DNA from 2 places in the Cobetia sp. LC6 genome. Region 2 is predicted to be linked to the other one. Evidence: predicted binding sites of a transcription regulator. Region 2 holds the regulator's gene; the other holds the start of a gene.
What was found. The regulator FNR, encoded in region 2, switches genes on or off when oxygen is low (the NO sensors DNR and NnrR bind a similar motif). The targets are predictions, from matches to a motif close to TTGATNTANATCAA.
Positions count from the first base shown of each region.

Region 1: a site for FNR is predicted at 2,630-2,643, ahead of adhP (alcohol dehydrogenase AdhP). Genes of this name have one in related genera too.

Region 1 covers NZ_JASSPL010000002.1:2,134-11,079, reverse strand. The annotation lists gene QQF40_RS03440 (response regulator) at 1-429, opposite strand, end outside; gene exaC (acetaldehyde dehydrogenase ExaC) at 1,012-2,532, shown strand; gene adhP (alcohol dehydrogenase AdhP) at 2,841-3,869, shown strand; gene QQF40_RS03425 (pyridoxamine 5'-phosphate oxidase family protein) at 4,058-4,549, opposite strand; gene QQF40_RS03420 (CreA family protein) at 4,711-5,202, opposite strand; gene QQF40_RS03415 (DOPA 4,5-dioxygenase family protein) at 5,276-5,617, opposite strand; gene QQF40_RS03410 (sulfite exporter TauE/SafE family protein) at 5,745-6,515, opposite strand; gene QQF40_RS03405 (succinylglutamate desuccinylase/aspartoacylase family protein) at 6,749-7,774, shown strand; gene QQF40_RS03400 (peptide MFS transporter) at 7,901-8,946, opposite strand, start outside.
Region 2 covers NZ_JASSPL010000002.1:239,145-248,090, forward strand. The annotation lists tRNA gene QQF40_RS04330 (tRNA-Val) at 1-3, opposite strand, end outside; tRNA gene QQF40_RS04335 (tRNA-Asp) at 53-129, opposite strand; tRNA gene QQF40_RS04340 (tRNA-Asp) at 171-247, opposite strand; tRNA gene QQF40_RS04345 (tRNA-Val) at 326-401, opposite strand; gene QQF40_RS04350 (alpha/beta family hydrolase) at 618-1,484, opposite strand; gene QQF40_RS04355 (cbb3-type cytochrome c oxidase subunit I) at 1,807-3,297, shown strand; gene QQF40_RS04360 (cbb3-type cytochrome c oxidase subunit II) at 3,294-3,911, shown strand; gene QQF40_RS04365 (hypothetical protein) at 3,935-4,204, shown strand; gene fnr (fumarate/nitrate reduction transcriptional regulator Fnr) at 4,573-5,322, shown strand; gene QQF40_RS04375 (fatty acid cis/trans isomerase) at 5,536-8,034, opposite strand; gene bufA2 (BufA2 family periplasmic bufferin-type metallophore) at 8,303-8,569, shown strand; gene bufB (MNIO family bufferin maturase) at 8,739-8,946, shown strand, end outside.

The DNA of each region.
Region 1 (8,946 bases), 240 kb from region 2:
CGGCCGCGGGGCGGTGCGCATCAGGCGGGCAGGCACATGGACCTCTCCGGCCAGCATGCGCGCGAGCGCCTCGCGCAATACCTCCGCCGAGCTCGACTTGGAGAGGTAGCCCACCGCGCCGAGTGACAAGGCCTCCAGCACCGTCTCGCGTGCCTCGTGGGCGGAGAGAATCGCCACCGGCAGCCAGTCTGCCTCCTGGCGCAATCGCCTCAAGCCTTCCAGACCGTGGCTGTCGGGCAGGTCGAGATCCAGCAGCAGCAGGTCGAGGTTATCGGCGTGCACATCGATGAGGCTGAGCGTTTCGGCGAGACTGGCGGCCTGCAGCAGCTCGTAGGGCGACGCCGAGGCGTCAGCGACGCTCAGACTCAGGGTACGACTGATGGCATCACGGAACAGCGGATGGTCATCCGCGATCAACAGACGGTACATGGTGGCTCCTGGCCGGTAACGGGCGAAATCTTGAGCATGACGATCCTCATCATGACTTTCCTGATCATGACCTTGCTGATAACAGCTACCCTGAGCATAACGTCACGGCGTGGTGTCGTGCCTTGCGGCCTTCGCGGTATGGCGGGCGGGCCAGCCTGATTTCCTTCCGGCGCTCTTTTCGCTTTCCCCTTTCCCTTTTCTCTTCTCTACTCTCTTTCCTCTCTTCGTTCGTGTCTCCTCGCTTTTCTCCTCCCAAGGGATGAGACGGTCTCCACCCATGGGGGCATGTCGCGATCGGCGTCGGTGGTCAAGACTGTGAGAGTCACCTGATCAAGAACCGCTTGTTGGATCGGGAAGCGGGTCAGCTCCAACGGGGCCACTGCAGAAGGGCCAACACAGGCGTTTCGCTGACACGACAACGACTTCTCGACAACGACAACGGATTTTTCAGCAACGACAACGACCTTGCAGCAACGACAACAACAACGGATTTTTCAGCAACGACAACGACCTTGCAGCAACGACAACAACAGGCCGTCGATCACGAGCGCCACTCGTGAATCGGGCCAACAGGAGTTCGCCATGATCTACGCCTCCCCGGGCAGCGCCGATGCGCTGGTCACGTTCAAGGATATCTACGGCAACTATATCGGCGGTCGCTTCGTCGAGCCGGTGAAGGGTGAGTACTTCGACAATGTCAGCCCGGTGACGGGCGAGGCCTTCTGCCGTATCCCGCGTTCGAGTGCGGAGGATATCGATCTCGCGCTGGACGCGGCCCACAAGGCAGCCGCTGCCTGGGGCAAGACCTCGGTGCAGGAGCGCTCCAACATCCTGCTCAAGATCGCGGATCGCATCGAGCAGAACCTCGAGATGCTGGCTGTCGCCGAGACCTGGGACAACGGCAAGGCGGTGCGCGAGACGCTCAACGCCGATATTCCGCTGGCGGCGGACCACTTCCGTTACTTCGCTGGTTGCCTGCGCTCCCAGGAAGGTACCGCGGCGGACATCGATGCCAATACCGTCTCCTATCATTTCCATGAGCCGCTGGGCGTGGTCGGGCAGATCATCCCGTGGAACTTCCCGATCCTGATGGCGGCCTGGAAGCTCGGCCCGGCGCTGGCGGCCGGCAACTGCGTGGTGCTCAAGCCGGCGGAACAGACTCCGGCCTCGATTCTGGTGCTCGCGGAGCTGGTCGGTGACCTGCTGCCGGCGGGCGTGCTCAATATCGTCAACGGCTATGGCGCCGAGGCCGGTCAGGCACTGGCGACCAGCAAGCGCATCGCCAAGATCGCCTTCACCGGCTCCACCCCGGTGGGCTCGCACATTCTCAAGTGCGCCGCCGACAGCATCATCCCCTCCACGGTGGAGCTGGGCGGCAAGTCGCCCAACATCTACTTCGCCGACATCATGAATGCCGAACCCGAGTTCATCGACAAGGCCGCCGAAGGCCTGGTGCTGGCGTTCTTCAATCAGGGCGAGGTGTGTACCTGCCCATCACGCGCCCTGATCCAGGAAAGCATCTACGACGACTTCATGGCCCGGGTGATGGAGCGCGTGAAGACCATCAAGCGCGGCAACCCGTTGGACACCGACGTGCAGGTCGGCGCCCAGGCCTCCCGCGAGCAGTTCGACAAGATCATGTCCTACATGGATGTCGCCCGCGAGGAAGGTGCCGAGGTGCTCACCGGTGGCAGCAGCGAGCAGCTGGAGAACGAGCTGGCCAACGGCTATTACATCCAGCCGACCCTGCTCAAGGGCAACAACTCGATGCGTGTCTTCCAGGAGGAGATCTTCGGGCCGGTGGTGGCCGTCACCACCTTCCGTGACGAGGCCGAGGCGTTGGCCATCGCCAATGACACCGAATTCGGTCTCGGCGCCGGCGTCTGGAGTCGCGACATGAACGTCGCCTTCCGCATGGGCCGTGGCATCCAGGCCGGTCGCGTGTGGACCAACTGCTACCACCAGTATCCCGCCCATGCCGCCTTCGGTGGCTACAAGAAATCCGGTGTCGGTCGCGAGACCCACAAGATGGCACTGGAGCACTACCAGCAGACCAAGAACCTGCTGGTCAGCTACGACATCAATCCGCTCGGCTTCTTCTAGGCCTGGCTGGCAGTGCCACCGCCACTGGTAGCGCTGCACGCCTCCCGCGATTCCTGATTGAGAAAATGACATCGATGCCCGCGCCAGATCCGATTGCTTGATCTGGCGCAGGGCAGGAAGCGCTGCGTCTGGTTTCAATGGAAAGGCAAGCTTCGCGCTGGTCTGAGTGCAGGCATAGGCGCTGGCGCATGCAGGCGCCAGCCCACACTCACCGGCGCAACTCTCCGCCGCAACTTTGCTGGTTCGTCTGTCTTGAATATCCGTCAGTCTTGAATATCCGTCAGTCTTCAATGGATGAGGAGTACGTCATGGATAGCAGCATGAAAGCCGCCGTGGTACGTGAATTCGGTGCACCGCTGGTGATCGAGGAGGTCGCGGTACCGCGACCGGGGCGTGGCGAGATTCTGGTCGAGGTCGCCGCCTCCGGGGTCTGTCATACCGACCTGCACGCCGCGCATGGCGACTGGCCGGTGAAACCCAATCCACCGTTCATTCCCGGCCATGAGGGCGTCGGCACCATCGCGGCGGTGGGCGAGGGCGTCACCCACGTCAAGGAAGGCGATCGTGTCGGAGTGCCCTGGCTCTACTCGGCCTGCGGCCACTGCGAGCATTGCCTGGGCGGCTGGGAGACGCTGTGCGAGAGCCAGCAGAACACCGGCTACTCGGTGAATGGCGGCTTCGCCCAGTTCACGCTGGCGGACGCCGGCTACGTCGGCCGACTGCCGGACAGCGTGGGCTTCGTGGAGGTCGCGCCGGTGCTGTGTGCCGGGGTCACGGTCTACAAGGGCCTCAAGATGACCGACACCCGCCCCGGCCAGTGGGTGGTAATCTCGGGCATCGGCGGGCTGGGACACATGGCGGTGCAGTATGCACGCGCCATGGGCCTGAACGTGGCGGCGGTGGATGTGGATGATGCCAAGCTGGGGCTGGCCCGCCGACTGGGCGCTACCGTGACCGTCAATGCCATGAAGGAAGACCCGGCAGCCGTCATCAAGCGCGACATCGGTGGCGCGCATGGGGCGCTGGTAACGGCGGTGTCGCCCAAGGCCTTCGATCAGGCCCAGAACATGCTGCGCCGTGGCGGCACCCTGGTGCTCAACGGCCTGCCGCCGGGGGACTTCCCGCTGCCGATCTTCTCCACCGTGCTCAATGGCATCACGGTGCGTGGCTCCATCGTCGGCACGCGTCAGGACCTGCAGGAGGCGCTGGACTTCGCCGCGGAAGGCAAGGTCGCCGCCACCGTGCAGACCGGCAAGCTCGAGGACATCAATGACATCTTCGGGCGCATGATCGACGGCAAGATCGAGGGGCGCATCGTGCTCGACATGAAGGCCTGAGGCGTTCGCTGACCCGAATCCTCACCACCGACGCCAGGCCTGCTGGAAACGGCAGGCTGCCAGACACGACAACGCCAGCCCGAGGGCTGGCGTTGTCGTGTCTGGCATGGCCGTGTGCGTGAAGCCTCACGCGGGCACTGCAAAGCGCTCTCTATGAAGAGCTCTCCATGACGGGCTCGGGCTTCTGCTTACACCGTGCCGAATTTCTCGTTCTCGCCCATGTTCGGGGTGTGGTCCCTGTCGAGGTTGGCGCGCGCCACCTCGTAGAGCTGATAGGCCTTGCTCTCCTTGGCCTTCCAGTGCTCGCCGGATTGCACCGAGATCTCCAGCAGGGTGACGTCGGGGTCATCCTTGCCTTCCGGGAACCAGGCGGCCACGAACGGATTCCAGAACTTGTCGATCAGGCCCTGATCGCGGTGCAGGTTGGCATGACCGCTCAGCGATACGTAGACGCCATCATCCTGATCGGAAAAGCTCAGGCAGACCTCGCTGTCCTTTTTGGCCTCAAACACCTTCTCGGCGCTGGCGCGAGTGAAGAACCACAGGGTGCCGTCGTAGTCATCCTGCACCAGATGCATCGGGCGGGCGTGGGGCATGCCATCGCCTTGCGTCACCAACATGCCGACCTTCACATCCTTGATCAGCTTCCAGATCTTCTGCTTGTGCTCCGGGCTCGACATCGTGTGTCACTCCTTTGCGTCATGCGAATGAAAATCCGGCTGGCTAGCCGTTGCACAAGACCTTGGAGCGACACCCCACAACTTCAAGGGATGATGGTGAAGCTTTCGCTTGATGAGTCAGCACTTGATCAATCGGCGCTTGATTCAGGCGCCGAGGTGACTCACTGCGCTGCCGGTGCCTGCCAGGCGTCGCTGCCCCACAGCGGCACGCTGCTCAGCGCATGCTTGAAGCTGCCGCTGGTTTCCTTGGTGCTGTAGGCGATATAGAGCAGGCTCTGGGAGTCGCGATCCAGGATACGGCGAATCTTGAGGCTCTTGAGCAGCTCGCTCTTGGACTTGCGATAGACCTCCTCGCCACTCTTGGAGGTGTCGATGTCGGCGATCATCTCCGCGGTGATCGGGCCGGTCTGGCGGCAGGCGATGCTCATGTCGGAGGGATCGGAGAAGTCGAGGTCCGCCTCGATGTTGCTCAGGTGGCAGGTCACGCCCGGCACCTTGGGGTCGATCAGGCTCTCGATCTTGATGTCCTTGGTGGTGAACAGGCCCAGTGAGACGTCCCCGACCTCGTTGTCATCACAGCCGGCCAGCAGCAGGCCTGAGGCGATCACACCCAGCAGGGCAGCACGAGAGGAAAGGCGGCGCAGTCGAGTCATGGGGTCTTCCTTGAGTCAGTGGGTAAGGCGAAGGCGGCAAGGCGATGATAGCGTGTCAGGTCATGAACGGGCGTCAATCATTGTCGAAGGCTGCCAGATTCAGCGTATGCGAGTTGCCCAGCCACATGACGCCCTGGGTGTGATCGAAGCGGTCGTCGCCGGTGCCGACGTGCACGAAGATGTCCAGCGAGCCACGATTGAGCGCCAGCCACGGGACGATGCGGCCGAATTCTTCCGGGGCAAATGACAGCTGGCAGCTCCACAGTGGGTGCGGGCCCACCTGCTTCTCGTGGAAGCGACCGACCCGCAGCGGAAACTGCCGTTCGGCCTGGCCCGCCAGCTCGCGAGCGGCGGCCAGGCCCTGCTCATCGGTGTAGTAGAGATGTGCATGGTAGTAGCTGATGCGGCTTGTCATGGAGTCGCTCATGGCGTTGTCTCGATCGTTCTCATGGGGCATTCCAGTACTCGGCCTCAAGGGCCGTACCGAGAGTTTTCAAAGGCTGGCGGCAATGGTCGTCAGGGCGTGATGGGCCTTGCGGCCCTCAGCCCCAGGCCTTGTAGATCAGCTGCACGCCCACCAGCGCCATCGCGATGATGATCAGGCGAAAGAACAGCTTCTCATTGACGCGGGATTGCAGCCACAGGCCGCTTCTGACACCTGCCCAAGCCACTGGTACCAGCAGCAGCGAGGTGGAAAGGCTGGTGAGGTTGATCTCGCCCAGCGCCACGTAGGGGCCCAGTTTCATCAGGTTCATGCCAGCGAAGATGATCACCGTGGTGGCGATGAAGGTCTCCTTGGGGTGCTGGCGCGGAATCATGTACAGGTTGTAGGGCGGGGCGCCGGCGTGGGCGAAGAAGCTGGTGAAGCCGGCAGTGGCCCCGGCAGGAATGGCCAGCCAGCGTGGCAGCGGTTTCCTGGCTGTCGGCTTGAACAGCATATAGGCGGCGAACAGCAGCGAGATGACGCCCAGCAGGCCGCGAATCATGTTCTCGTCCAGCTCATCGAACAGTACCACCCCCACCGCGATGCCGATGGCGGCGCTGGGCAGGATGATGCGCACCTCCGGCCACAGCTGCTTGCCCCACCAGGCGCGGGAGCTAAGGAAGTCCATCACCAGCAACAACGGCAGCAGGATACCGGCGGCTTCCAGCGGCCCGATGGCCAGCGCCATCAGCGGCACCGAGAGTGAGCCGAAGCCACCGGCGAAGCCGCCCTTGGAGATACCGGTCAGGTAGGTCGAGAAGATGATCGCGCTCCAGGCCAGCGCAGAGTAATCGGGCAGTGTCAGCAGGGCATCGAGAGAATCGGTCACGGGCATCTCATGTCGAGAGGGCGGGCAAGGTGAGTCGTGAAGGCCCATTGTTGAACAATTCTGCCCGCGCTTCACCCCGACACGCTGCAATGATGTCTTTCCCTTGACGCACCAATGCGCTAAAAGGCGCATGTCGCACAGTGTTTTCTTTCGAGACACTGAGCGAATAGCCTGATCTGGTGGGCATGTCGCAGTGCCTGTCGCTCGTTGGTCGAACAATCTCTGAGGTGGCGATGTCACGCGCTCCATTTGAAATCAGCGGTACCCGCATCGCGCCGGGAACGCGGGCCCAGGTCGATGTGCCTGTCGCCAAGCTCTACACCCATGCGCCGCTGCACATCCCCGTCGAGGTGGTGCATGGTCGCCAGCCCGGCCCGGTGCTGCTGGTGTGCGGTGCCATCCACGGTGACGAGATCAACGGCGTCGAGATCGTGCGGCGGCTGCTCAAGAGTTCCAGCCTCGCACGGCTGCGCGGCACCCTGATCGCGGTGCCCATCGTCAACGTCTTCGGCTTCGTGCAGCACACGCGCTATCTGCCGGACCGCCGCGACCTCAACCGCTGCTTCCCGGGTAGCGAGAGCGGCTCGCTGGGCTCGCGGGTGGCGGCGCTGTTCCGTGAGCAGATCGCCGATCAGGCCACCCACATCATCGACCTGCACACCGGCGCGATCCACCGCACCAACCTGCCGCAGATCCGCGCCACCATGACGGGCAGTGATGCCACGCGTCAGATGGCGGATGCCTTCGGCGCACCGGTGCTGCTGAATGCCGAACTGCGCGAGGGCAGTCTGCGTGCCTATGCCAGCGAGCGCGGCGTGCCGGTCATCACCTATGAGGCCGGTGAGGCGCTGCGCTTCGATGAGTGGGCGATTCGCCCGGGCGTCAGCGGTGTGAAGCGCGTGATGCGCTCCATCGGCATGCTGGCCAAGGACCGCGACCGCAAGCCCAGCTCGCGTGCGGTGGAGATGTCCAACGGCTCCAGCTGGGCGCGGGCCTCCATCGATGGCATCGTCCAGAGCCGCGTGGGCCTGGGGGACCGCGTCGAGAAGCATCAGGTGCTGGGCATCGTCGCCGACCCCTTCGGCAACAGCGAAAGCGAGGTGCTGTCACCCGCGGATGGCATCATCATCGGCATGGCCAACCTGCCGCTGGCCAACGAGGGCGAGGCGCTCTACCACGTGGCGCGTTTCCATGCGATCGACGATGCCGAGAGCGCCGTCGACAACTTTCAGCAGCTGTTCGTGCCGGACTCCATCTAGGCGCTTCACGCCCCTTTTCGCCCTGGTTCCTGGCAGTGACAACGCAAACGCCCCGCTCGATGAGCGGGGCGTTTGCGTTGCAGCAGTCTGTGATGTCGTCGCAGCAAGATGACGACGAGTACGAGATCAGCCGTGGCTGCTCTGGGTCTCGAGCGGGCCGTCGTGACCCGCTTCCGCGCCGTGCATCCAGTCCACCAGCTTGCCGGCGAACACCAGCAACAGCAGGCCGCCGAGTACGCCGGTGATGGCGATACCGCCGAACACGCTCATTGCACCGGCTTCGCCGACCAGCGAGCCGATCATTCCCGCCAGGTAGTTGGCCAGTGCCACGAAGGCGAACCAGGCGCCCATCATCAGCGCACCCATGCGCACCGGTGACAGCTTGGTGACCATCGACAGCCCCACCGGTGACAGGCACAGCTCGCCGAGAGTGTGGAAGAAGAAGGCGCCGACCAGCCAGATCATCGAGGCGCTGCCTGCGGCTTTCTGCTCCAGCACCGCGCCGATCATGCACACGAAGCCGATGCCGAGGGCGATCAGGCCGAAGGCGAACTTGACCGGCGAGCTGGGCTCGCGGTTGTCCATGCGGGTCCACAGGCCTGCCAGCAGCGGCGAGAGCAGGATGATGAACAGCGGGTTGAGCGACTGGAACCAGGCCGCCGGCACTTCAAAGCCCATCAGCATGCGGTCGGTGTAGTCCTGCGCATACAGCGCCATCAGGCCGCCCCCCTGCTCGAAACCGGCCCAGAACAGGATGGTGAACAGGCCCAGCACCAGGATGACCTTGATGCGGTCACGCTCTTCGCGGCTCAGCGGTGTCTTGCGATTGTTGCTCTTGCTCAGGCGTGCCTCGCGGCGGGCGCTGGGTTCGACCCCCAGGTCACCCAGATGGCGCGGCGCGAAGATGAGCTGGATGGCGACTGCCAGCAGCATGCCGATACCGGCCACCAGGAAGCCGGCGTTCCAGCCATAGCCTTCGGCCATGGAGCCCGCGACGATACCCGACAGCAGCGCACCGATGTTGATGCCCATGTAGAAGATGGTGAAGGCGCCATCACGGCGGTGGTCGCCCTGTTGATAGAGGTCGCCGACCATCGTGGAGATGTTGGGCTTGAACAGGCCGTTGCCGACGATCAGCAGGCCGAGGCCGATATACAGCAGCATCTCGGGGT
Region 2 (8,946 bases):
CCCAACACAAACGATCTTTGCTGCAAGCAGCGGTGATATCTCGCGATTCTGATGGCGGACCGGACGGGACTCGAACCCGCGACCTCCGGCGTGACAGGCCGGCATTCTAACCAACTGAACTACCGGTCCACTTCAGAACAACTCAACATCGGGCGCATGACAAACGAGAATGGCGGACCGGACGGGACTCGAACCCGCGACCTCCGGCGTGACAGGCCGGCATTCTAACCAACTGAACTACCGGTCCACGACAAACGCTTGCTTCTGCTAACGAACCAGGCCATTTAATCAAGTAACGCTTTGAAAAGCAATGACTTTTTTCAAATGGTGGGTGGTACTGGGTTCGAACCAGTGACCCCCAGCTTGTAAGGCTGGTGCTCTACCAACTGAGCTAACCACCCCTGTCTCGTTGGCGCTGCATTCTACGGAATCCGGCCCATGAGTCAATACTTTTTTTACGCGCAATTTCAGCAATCGCCCGCGACAGAGTATTGATAAGACAGGACTTTCCCGCTGCATCTTGCCTGCAGGCCAGTAAACATCAGCGTTGCGTCATCATTCTGACATGCCGCTGTCGCCATCGAAGGCCTGGGTAATGCCCCTCGAATAATGATGATTCACTGCCGCTTTCCACCCAATGCCGGGTGATGGGCCAAGGCCTGCGCCGCACGCGAAATCAGTCCTTCACGAGTCTCGCCACTCACTTTTCGTGGTTTGAAATCATGTTCGCCATCATTCAGCCAATGCAAGGTGAGGCTTTCCGGCAACGGATATGCCGTCACTTCCTCTCGAGTGCCGAAGGGATCGCGGCTGCCCTGACAGATCACACCCGCCATCGGGATAGCCGGCAGATGGTCGATGCGCAACTTGTCGGGCTTGCCCGTGGGATGGAAGGGATAGCCCAGCGCGTACCACCCGACCGGCAACGGCGCATGCGCCGCCTGGGCCAATTCCACCAGCAGATGAGAGGCCACACGACTGCCCATCGACTTGCCGCCAACCAGCCAGGGCAGCGTCCGCAAGCAGTCGACGTCTGCCACACACGCCATCAGCGCCTGACACCAGCGCGCCATCTCCTCGATCAGCCCGGGCAGCCGGGGTGGCGGTCTGCGGCGACGCTCGCAGCGCATCCTGACGAGATAGCTGAAATCGAATGCCAGCCATGCCATGTCATGCGCCAGGCAGGCAGCAGCGAACCGTTGATGGAAGTCGGTCTCACGCCCGGCACCGGCACCGTGGGCATGCAACAGCAGGGCACGCTCAGGCCGTCCATGGATCTCGAGAGGCCCAAGCTCCACCAGCCAGCCTCGCCATGGCCCTCGCGCTGCCAGCGCGTCGTGGGACATGGTCTGGCGAGCAGCAAGCTCCAAGGCGACGTCGGCCAGGCTGGCGACACGAAAGCCTTCCTCGGCGTAGGGGCTGGGGACCTCAGCCGTATTGGACGCATTGGCATCTTCGTCCGATGATGAAGTGACGGCGGGCAAGCGAAATTCTCCTGTTGATCTCGTACGGCTCGCGCCAGACAACGCTGGAACCGATGAGGGGTAAACGCTGCATTCCAGCGCGAGGGATGGCCTGTCAGTCGGTCATGGTCGCGCGTGATATCGCTCAGCGCCAGCTCTGCCGCCCTGAACAGTGGCGTCGGTGATATGGCCGCTCCCGCAGCGCCGCTTCCAGCACCGTCACCACCAGCACTGCGCTTTCGCCCACTGCCGACGAGGTCGTGATATGCGTACAGCTCTTGAGGCTTCGGCCTGCCAACCCTGCGTGAACCATCATCATCACGTACGCCATGATTTCGCTCGCATGGCCGTCATCTGGGGCCTGCTCAGCCTCTGTCTGGCCGTATGGCTCAACCTCATCTGGCTATGGCCCTCGCTGGGGCCGGAAGTGGCCTGGCTGAGCTACGGCCGCCTCGCTCCCTTGCAACATCACCTGCTGCTCTACGGTCTGGGCGGCTCGGCAGTGATCGCCGGTGGTTACTCCATCGCCATGCACAGCGTCCTGCAACGCGAATCACGCACGGACGCCGAGACGGCGATACCGGATATCGCACTGCCCCCTTTCACGCTCAAGCTGATGCATTTCACCTTCCTCGGCTGGCAGGCCGTGGTCGCGCTCGGCGCACTGGCGATTGTCGCAGGCTACTCCTCGGGCCAGTACATGGCCGAAGCCCCCTGGCTCGTCGATCTACTGATGACCCTCGTCTGGCTGGCCGTGGCGTGGGTCTTCTTCACGGTACTGGAACAGCGCACGCTGCGCCGCCTGCCGGTGGCCTGCTGGTACTTCATCGCCGGCCTGATGCTGGTGTTGATGCAGCATGTGCTGATCTCGCTCAGCGTGCCGATCGGCCTGCTTGAATCGATACCGCTCTTCACGGGCAGCCTCGAGGCACTGATTCAGCGCTGGCAGGCCGGGCCACTCCCCGGCGGCATGTTCGCATTCGGCCTCATTGCCTTGCTCCATCACATGGTGATGAGCCGCTCGCGGCGGCCGCTCCACTCGCATCGGCTGGCGACCACCAGCTTCTGGATGCTGGTGCTGCTGGTGACATGGGGAGGTGCTCCGCTGCTGTTCGCGAGCGCCCTGCCAGCCTGGAGTCAGACGCTGGGCATGGCGATGGGCCTCCTGCTGCTGGCACCGGGGCTGGCACTCAGCCTCAATGGCCTGATGACACTCAAGGAGGATTGGCACTCATTGCGCCGGGATCCGCTGATCTGCCTGCTGGCGGCAGCTCTGGTCAGCTTCGCCCTTGCGGTTCTTGAATACAGCCTGCTGTCACTGCCGACCCTCAATGCCCTGGCCTTCAGTGCCGCCAACAGCCTGTCGCCGGCAGCAAGCCTGGGGGTGGTCGCGACAGTCGCCATCGTGATGGCCTATCACCTGCTGCCCCCGATGCGCTCCCTCGCGCTGCTCAAGACCCATGCCCTGCTGGCCATCATCGGCACCCTGCTGTGCATTGCCGCCAGCTGGGCCACCACGCTGCTTCAAGGCAGCATGTGGCATGTGCTGGCAGATGACGGCAGACCGCTATACACCCTGAGCGAGGTGCTGGAAGCGGCCCGCATGCCGATGATGATCTCGCTGGGCGGGCTCGCCTGCTGGGCGCTCGGCATGCTGCTGATGCTCCTCAACGTGATGCGCACCCTGGCTGTCCACAAGAGCGAACGGCAAGCCGCTCATGAGCGCCAGCTCCCGAAGTCCGGCTCGCGGAAGACATCATCACAGCCTGCCATACACCCTGCATCACCCTCTGCCACGCCCCCTGCCACATCCTCGGGAGGGCACTACGCATGAGACATGTCCTGCTCGAACGTCACGCCGGCCTGATGACGGCACTATGCCTGCTCACCATGAGCCTCGGCGCCCTCGCCCAGCTGGTGCCGCTTGGAGCTCACCCCAGTCTCGCCAGCGCGCCCGAAGACCTCAAACCGCTGAGCGCCCTGGCGCTGGAGGGTCAGCGCATCTATCAACGCGAGGGCTGTCAGCAGTGCCACACACGCATGGTGCGCTATCTACCGGGCGACACGGCGCGCCACGGCGATGCGACGACCACCCGGGCACGTTTCTACGACCGCCCTTCGCTGTGGGGCGTCGAGCGCTGGGGGACGGATTTGAGCCAGCTGCCTGCGCAGCATGACGATGCCTGGCAGCGCCTGCATCTGCATGACCCGCGCAGTCAGGTGCCGGGTTCGGCGATGCCTGCCTACCCGTGGCTGTTCGAGCGGGCGTTGAGCGGCGAAGGTATCGCGGCACGCATGCGAGCCCTGCAAGGCCTGGGCGTACCCTACGCGGAAGACGAGATTCTCGCCGCCCCCAATGACGTGCGTGGCACTGCCGAAATCACGGCTCTGCTCGCCTACCTGCAGCAGGCCGCCCCTGCGAGCGACACCGCCAGCCGTGGCCCATGACAGACCCCCTCAGGAGACACGACATGAATCTGCTGGAGACAACTGGCCTCCCCCTGTTCTGGAATCTCTGGGTGCTGGCCCTCACGCTGGGCAGCCTGGTGTTGTTCGCCATGCTGGCGCTGGGCAGTCTTTCGCGCGCTGACAGCGACGAGCGCGAAGGCGATGGCCCCATGCAGGAACATCGCATCAACGGCATACGTCAGCCTGACACACCAGCGCCACGTGCCTGGGGCATTCTGGCACTGGCGACGCTGGCCGCCGCGCTGATCCTGTTGCTCGGCGCAGCTGGCTGAGCCCAGATGGCCAGAGACGGATGACCAGCGACTGATGCCTGAGTGCTGGTCACTGCATACTGACTCGCGCCTTCGGCTGAGGCAGGTCGTCGCGGTATGGTCACGCGGGGTCAACCAGGCCTAAAGTTCACACACCTTGCAACGCCCATGGGTTGGGCAGGATAATGAATTAACAAAATCTAATATTATGGCGTCACGGAATGCGCTGCCTCGGCCGATGAGCGCTCAGACTCTGTCCGCTCGATACACTGCGGCTCAGCAGTGCAGCGGCGGGCGACAAGGCCCCGCCCCACCGTTCGTTGCGCCCGAAAGACCCCTCCCGCTGCCCTACCCCAGGGGTAGCGGTGACATTCCTCAGGAGAGTCACCATGACGGCCAATGCACAGGCATCACACCGCTTGCGCGCCCATGAAGCCCGCTGCCAGACATGTTCGCTGAGTTCACTGTGCCTGCCACTGGCACTGAACATGGAAGATATCGACCAGTTTGACGCCATCATCCGCCGTCGCGCGCCACTCAGAAAAGGGGAAGTCCTCTTCACCCAGGGCGATGCCTTCGATTGCGTCTTCACGGTGCGCTCCGGAAGCCTCAAGCAGATCACCAATGAAAACAGCGGTACGGAGCAGCTGACCGGCTTCTACCTGCCCAGCGAGCTGGCCGGACTCGATGCCATCGACAGCAATTGCTATCCCGGCACCGCGGTGGCGCTGGAGACCACCACCGTCTGCGAGATTCCCTTCGACCGACTCAATGCGCTCTCGGAGCAGATGCCTGAGCTGAGAACCCAGCTGTTCAAGAGCCTGAGCAAGGAATTGCACGAAGATCGCCGCATGATGATGCTGCTGTCACGCAAGACAGCCGATGAGCGGCTGGCGAGCTTCCTGGTCAACCTGTCACAGCGCTTCCGTCGCCGAGGCTATTCGCCATACAGCTTCCGCCTCTCGATGGCACGCGCCGATATCGGCAACTATCTGGGACTGGCCGTCGAAACCATCAGCCGCATCCTGACCCGCTTCCAGACCCAGGGGCTGGTCGACATTCGTGCCCGCGAGGTGCATATCCTACATCTGGATGGCCTGATCGAGCTGGCCGAGGGCGAGTGTCAGGGCGGTCGCTGATGACGCCTGCTGACAGCACATCACGCGGTGCGACACTGCGCTGATCTACCGCAGGACGCCATGTCGGTCCCACACAAGGCAGAAGCCCGCCACGCAATGGGCGTGGCGGGCTTCTGCTTTCTGACAGGCCAGTCGTCAGTCATCGAAACAGTTCGACAACCCAGACAGCCCTGACGACAGAGCGTGTCTCGGCCGCTCAAGCCCCGCTGGCAATCAGCGGTTCTCGAGGCGGTTATAGTCCAGCAGGCCCGCTTCGACAGGGCGATCAGCATAGTTGACGCGCAGCACGCTGTCGGAGAACTGCCAGAAGCGCGGATCAGTCCGGCGCACTCCGATATCGGCCTGCAGGGCGCGGTAGTCCTCTTCGGTCTCGAGTGCCGCCACCCGCTCTGCCAGCCCCGTCAGAGTGTCAGGCGTCAATCGCCAGAAGGCATTCGGGTAATCGCCCGCCACGCCACGCAAGACATCGAGAGTGTCTTCCTCAGGACGGCGGTTTTCCTCCTCATCGAACAGACTGGTGATGTTGGCGTGGGCGGAATTGCGCAGCACGCTGTAAAGGCGTGGCGAGTCATCAGTGCCATCCTCCAGCGCGACGATCGTCACCTCCGGCATCAGGCTGGCCGAGACTCCCTGCACCGCAGCGAGGGCCTGCAGCTCATGTCGCACATGCTCATCCTCGACATTGCTCAGACTGCGCTCATGCCCGAGTTCCGGCGCGAGGCGCTCCTGCATGCGCCGCATCAGGCCAAGGCGGGCCTGGTCCGGCGACGAGAGCTCCTGCGGTGTCCAGACAATGTCACTGGGCGCATCGAACTGCGGCGGTTTCTTGAACAGCAGCCCCCCAAGCCCCGGGCTCACGTCGCGATACCAGCTATCATGCACCGCCTGGCGCTCGCCCGCCGGCAACAGCACCAACAGGTTGTTCTCGCCCTCCATGCGCAGGAAGTCCATGTACAGGCGAGTGACCAGCTGATGCCCGAGATTGCCGTAGACATCGAAGCCGGCGACCAGCAGGTAGTGGATACGCTCCAGCATCGGGTAATCGATGATCCAGCCCGTCTTGGGTACGCCACCGACCAGCCCCTTCATTACCGCCGCATTGTCGAAGTGACGATAGATGGTCAGGGCCGCGTTGGGGTTGCGCCCCTGCCCAGGGCCGTCGGCCCAGCCGCTGCCGTCCCACATCACTCGCGTATCCAGGCGCAGGTCACCATCGCGATAGGCCTGGGACATCAGACGCTGTTTGGCCTTGAGATAGGCGGTCTGCTTGCTCTCGAACTTGATCCAGGAGCTGATAGGCAACGCGTTGCTGCTTTGCTCGGCGGGCAAACTGAGGTTCTTTCCTTCCTCGGCCAGGGTGCGCTCCACCTCCGGGTGACTGAACATCTTCGGATCAGTGAAACCGACCCAGAAGTGATCATTGATCACATCCACCGCGACCTGCCCGCGACAGACCGGCCCCTTGATGAAGCCCATGATGGTGTTCTGCGACTCATCCAGCATGAAGCGATAGCGTGACTCGGCCGGAATGGCCTCGAAGGTCAGGAAAGGATTCGAGGCCGTCTTGAGGTCGTAATCCGGCAGGTCATTCACGGGGTAATCCGGCGTCAGGAACAGCGCCTGCCAACGTTTGAAGCGAGCATCATTGAGTGCATAGGGCAGATGATTCTTGGCCAGGATCGTCGCGCGCTCCTGCCACAGACGGTAATAGACCCGCGGCCGCCCGGCGTCATCGTGGGGCATGCTCGCGCGTTCATCGCCGGTATAGGAGGCGTAGGGTGGGTCGTAGGGACGGCGCGTGGAGATGCGCTTGATCGGCTCGCCCGGCGGGGTGCTGGAACGCACCAGCTTGAAGAAGATCGGCCGTCCATCCGCGCCCTTGATGCCCGGGAAATACACATGGCTCAGGAAGAGATGCTCGTAGATATAGCGATTCATCAGGCGCTGCTTGAGGCTGTCGCCATTGAAGAAGCGCTCGGCCTGCTCGATGTGCGGCATCAGCGCCTGGGGCAGCGGCGCCGGGCCCGTCATCGCGCCACCCTTGGCCAGCCAGTTCACCAGCGTGCGGTGCTCTTCATCACTGACCTGTGGCAGGGCGTAGGGCATACCCCAGTCAGGATGGTCTTCGGCGAACTTGTCGTAGCCCTCGACGGGGGCACATACCTGACTGCGATTGAGCGACAGGTCGAAACGGTCTTCCGGCAGCCGGCCATCTTCCGTCACCGGCAGCGGTACCTTGCGCTTCTGGCTGAGCGCACGGAACAGCACACTGCCCTCCAGATTGGCAGCCGGAGAGTCGAAGCGCTCATTGAGCACCGGTGAGAAGTCCATGCTGCGCCACTGCTCAGTGGTGTCCGCGTCCTCGAACATGCGCGTCAGATTGGCCGCCAGCAAGCGCGTGCCATCGTAGACCGGCGCCGGATTCATGCCGCGATCGATCCCGGCGGCCGATGACATCTTGAGCTGACAGGGAGCGTCGTAGCAGCCATGACAGACCACGCAGCGCGTCTCGATCACCGGCTTTACCTCATCCTCCCACTGACGCCCGGCAAGGCTGTCGTGAGACACCACCCGCTCACGCGGTGACGCGGGGCCGAAACGCTCATCGAGCTGATGAATCGCGACGGCACTGCAGCCCCCCAACAATAGAACGAGCACGATGCTCCAGCGCCAGCGCGGTATGCGCCACAGGCGTCGAAGTAGGTCCGGCATGGGGAACTCCAGCAAGAGGAAGGGATATCGGCAATCGGGCAGATGATGGCGAAAGCGTACCATAAGCATGCTCACTAATTCGGCAAGACTGCCTTTCCAAGCATAGTGAACAATGATGTCAGATTTTTTTGGCGCTACCGCATCCAACTTTATTTTGACGGCGTATGACGTCATGACCCGCCTGAACGAGCTGTCTGACGCAGCGGGTGCCACGATGTTCCTGATCCATAATTCAAAAAATACGGGCCCTGCCCGATAGGAAGCCATCATGACCATGAAGAAGACCGTTACTGCTGCCTCCTTCGCCGCCGCTGCCGCCGCGCTGTTCTCCACTGCCGCTCTGACCTCGTTGCCGGTGCACGCCGGTGACAATGCCGTGAAATGCTCCGGCATCAACTCCTGCAAGGGCACCTCCGAATGCGCGACCGCCAACAGCGCCTGCAAGGGCCACAACGCCTGCAAGGGCCAGGGCTGGTCGTACACTGCCAGCGCTGAATCCTGTGTCGGCGAAGGTGGTACTGTCGTTGAGGGTTGATCCTCAGACGCCTCTGGCGAATTACCGACGGGAGGACGGCACACCGTCCTCCCGTTCCTGATTCTGTTTCTGTCTGAGAGCCTTGGCGAGTGTCTTTCAGCCCTCCTGACTCGCCATCTGCCTCGCCCTTTTCCGCGCCCTCTGCCTTCGCTCAGAAGAGGACTCACACATGACGACAGCGGTCACCACTCGCCTGCCCACGCCCGCCAGCGCCGGCATCGGTCAGGGGCTGGGCCTGCGCCCCGAGTACTACCACGAGATTCTGACGACGCTGCCGGATATCGACTGGTTCGAAGCCATCAGCGAGAACTACATGGGGCACGGCGCCAGCGAATCCGGCGGCATGAGGGGAGGCGGATTGAGCACCGGTGGCAAGC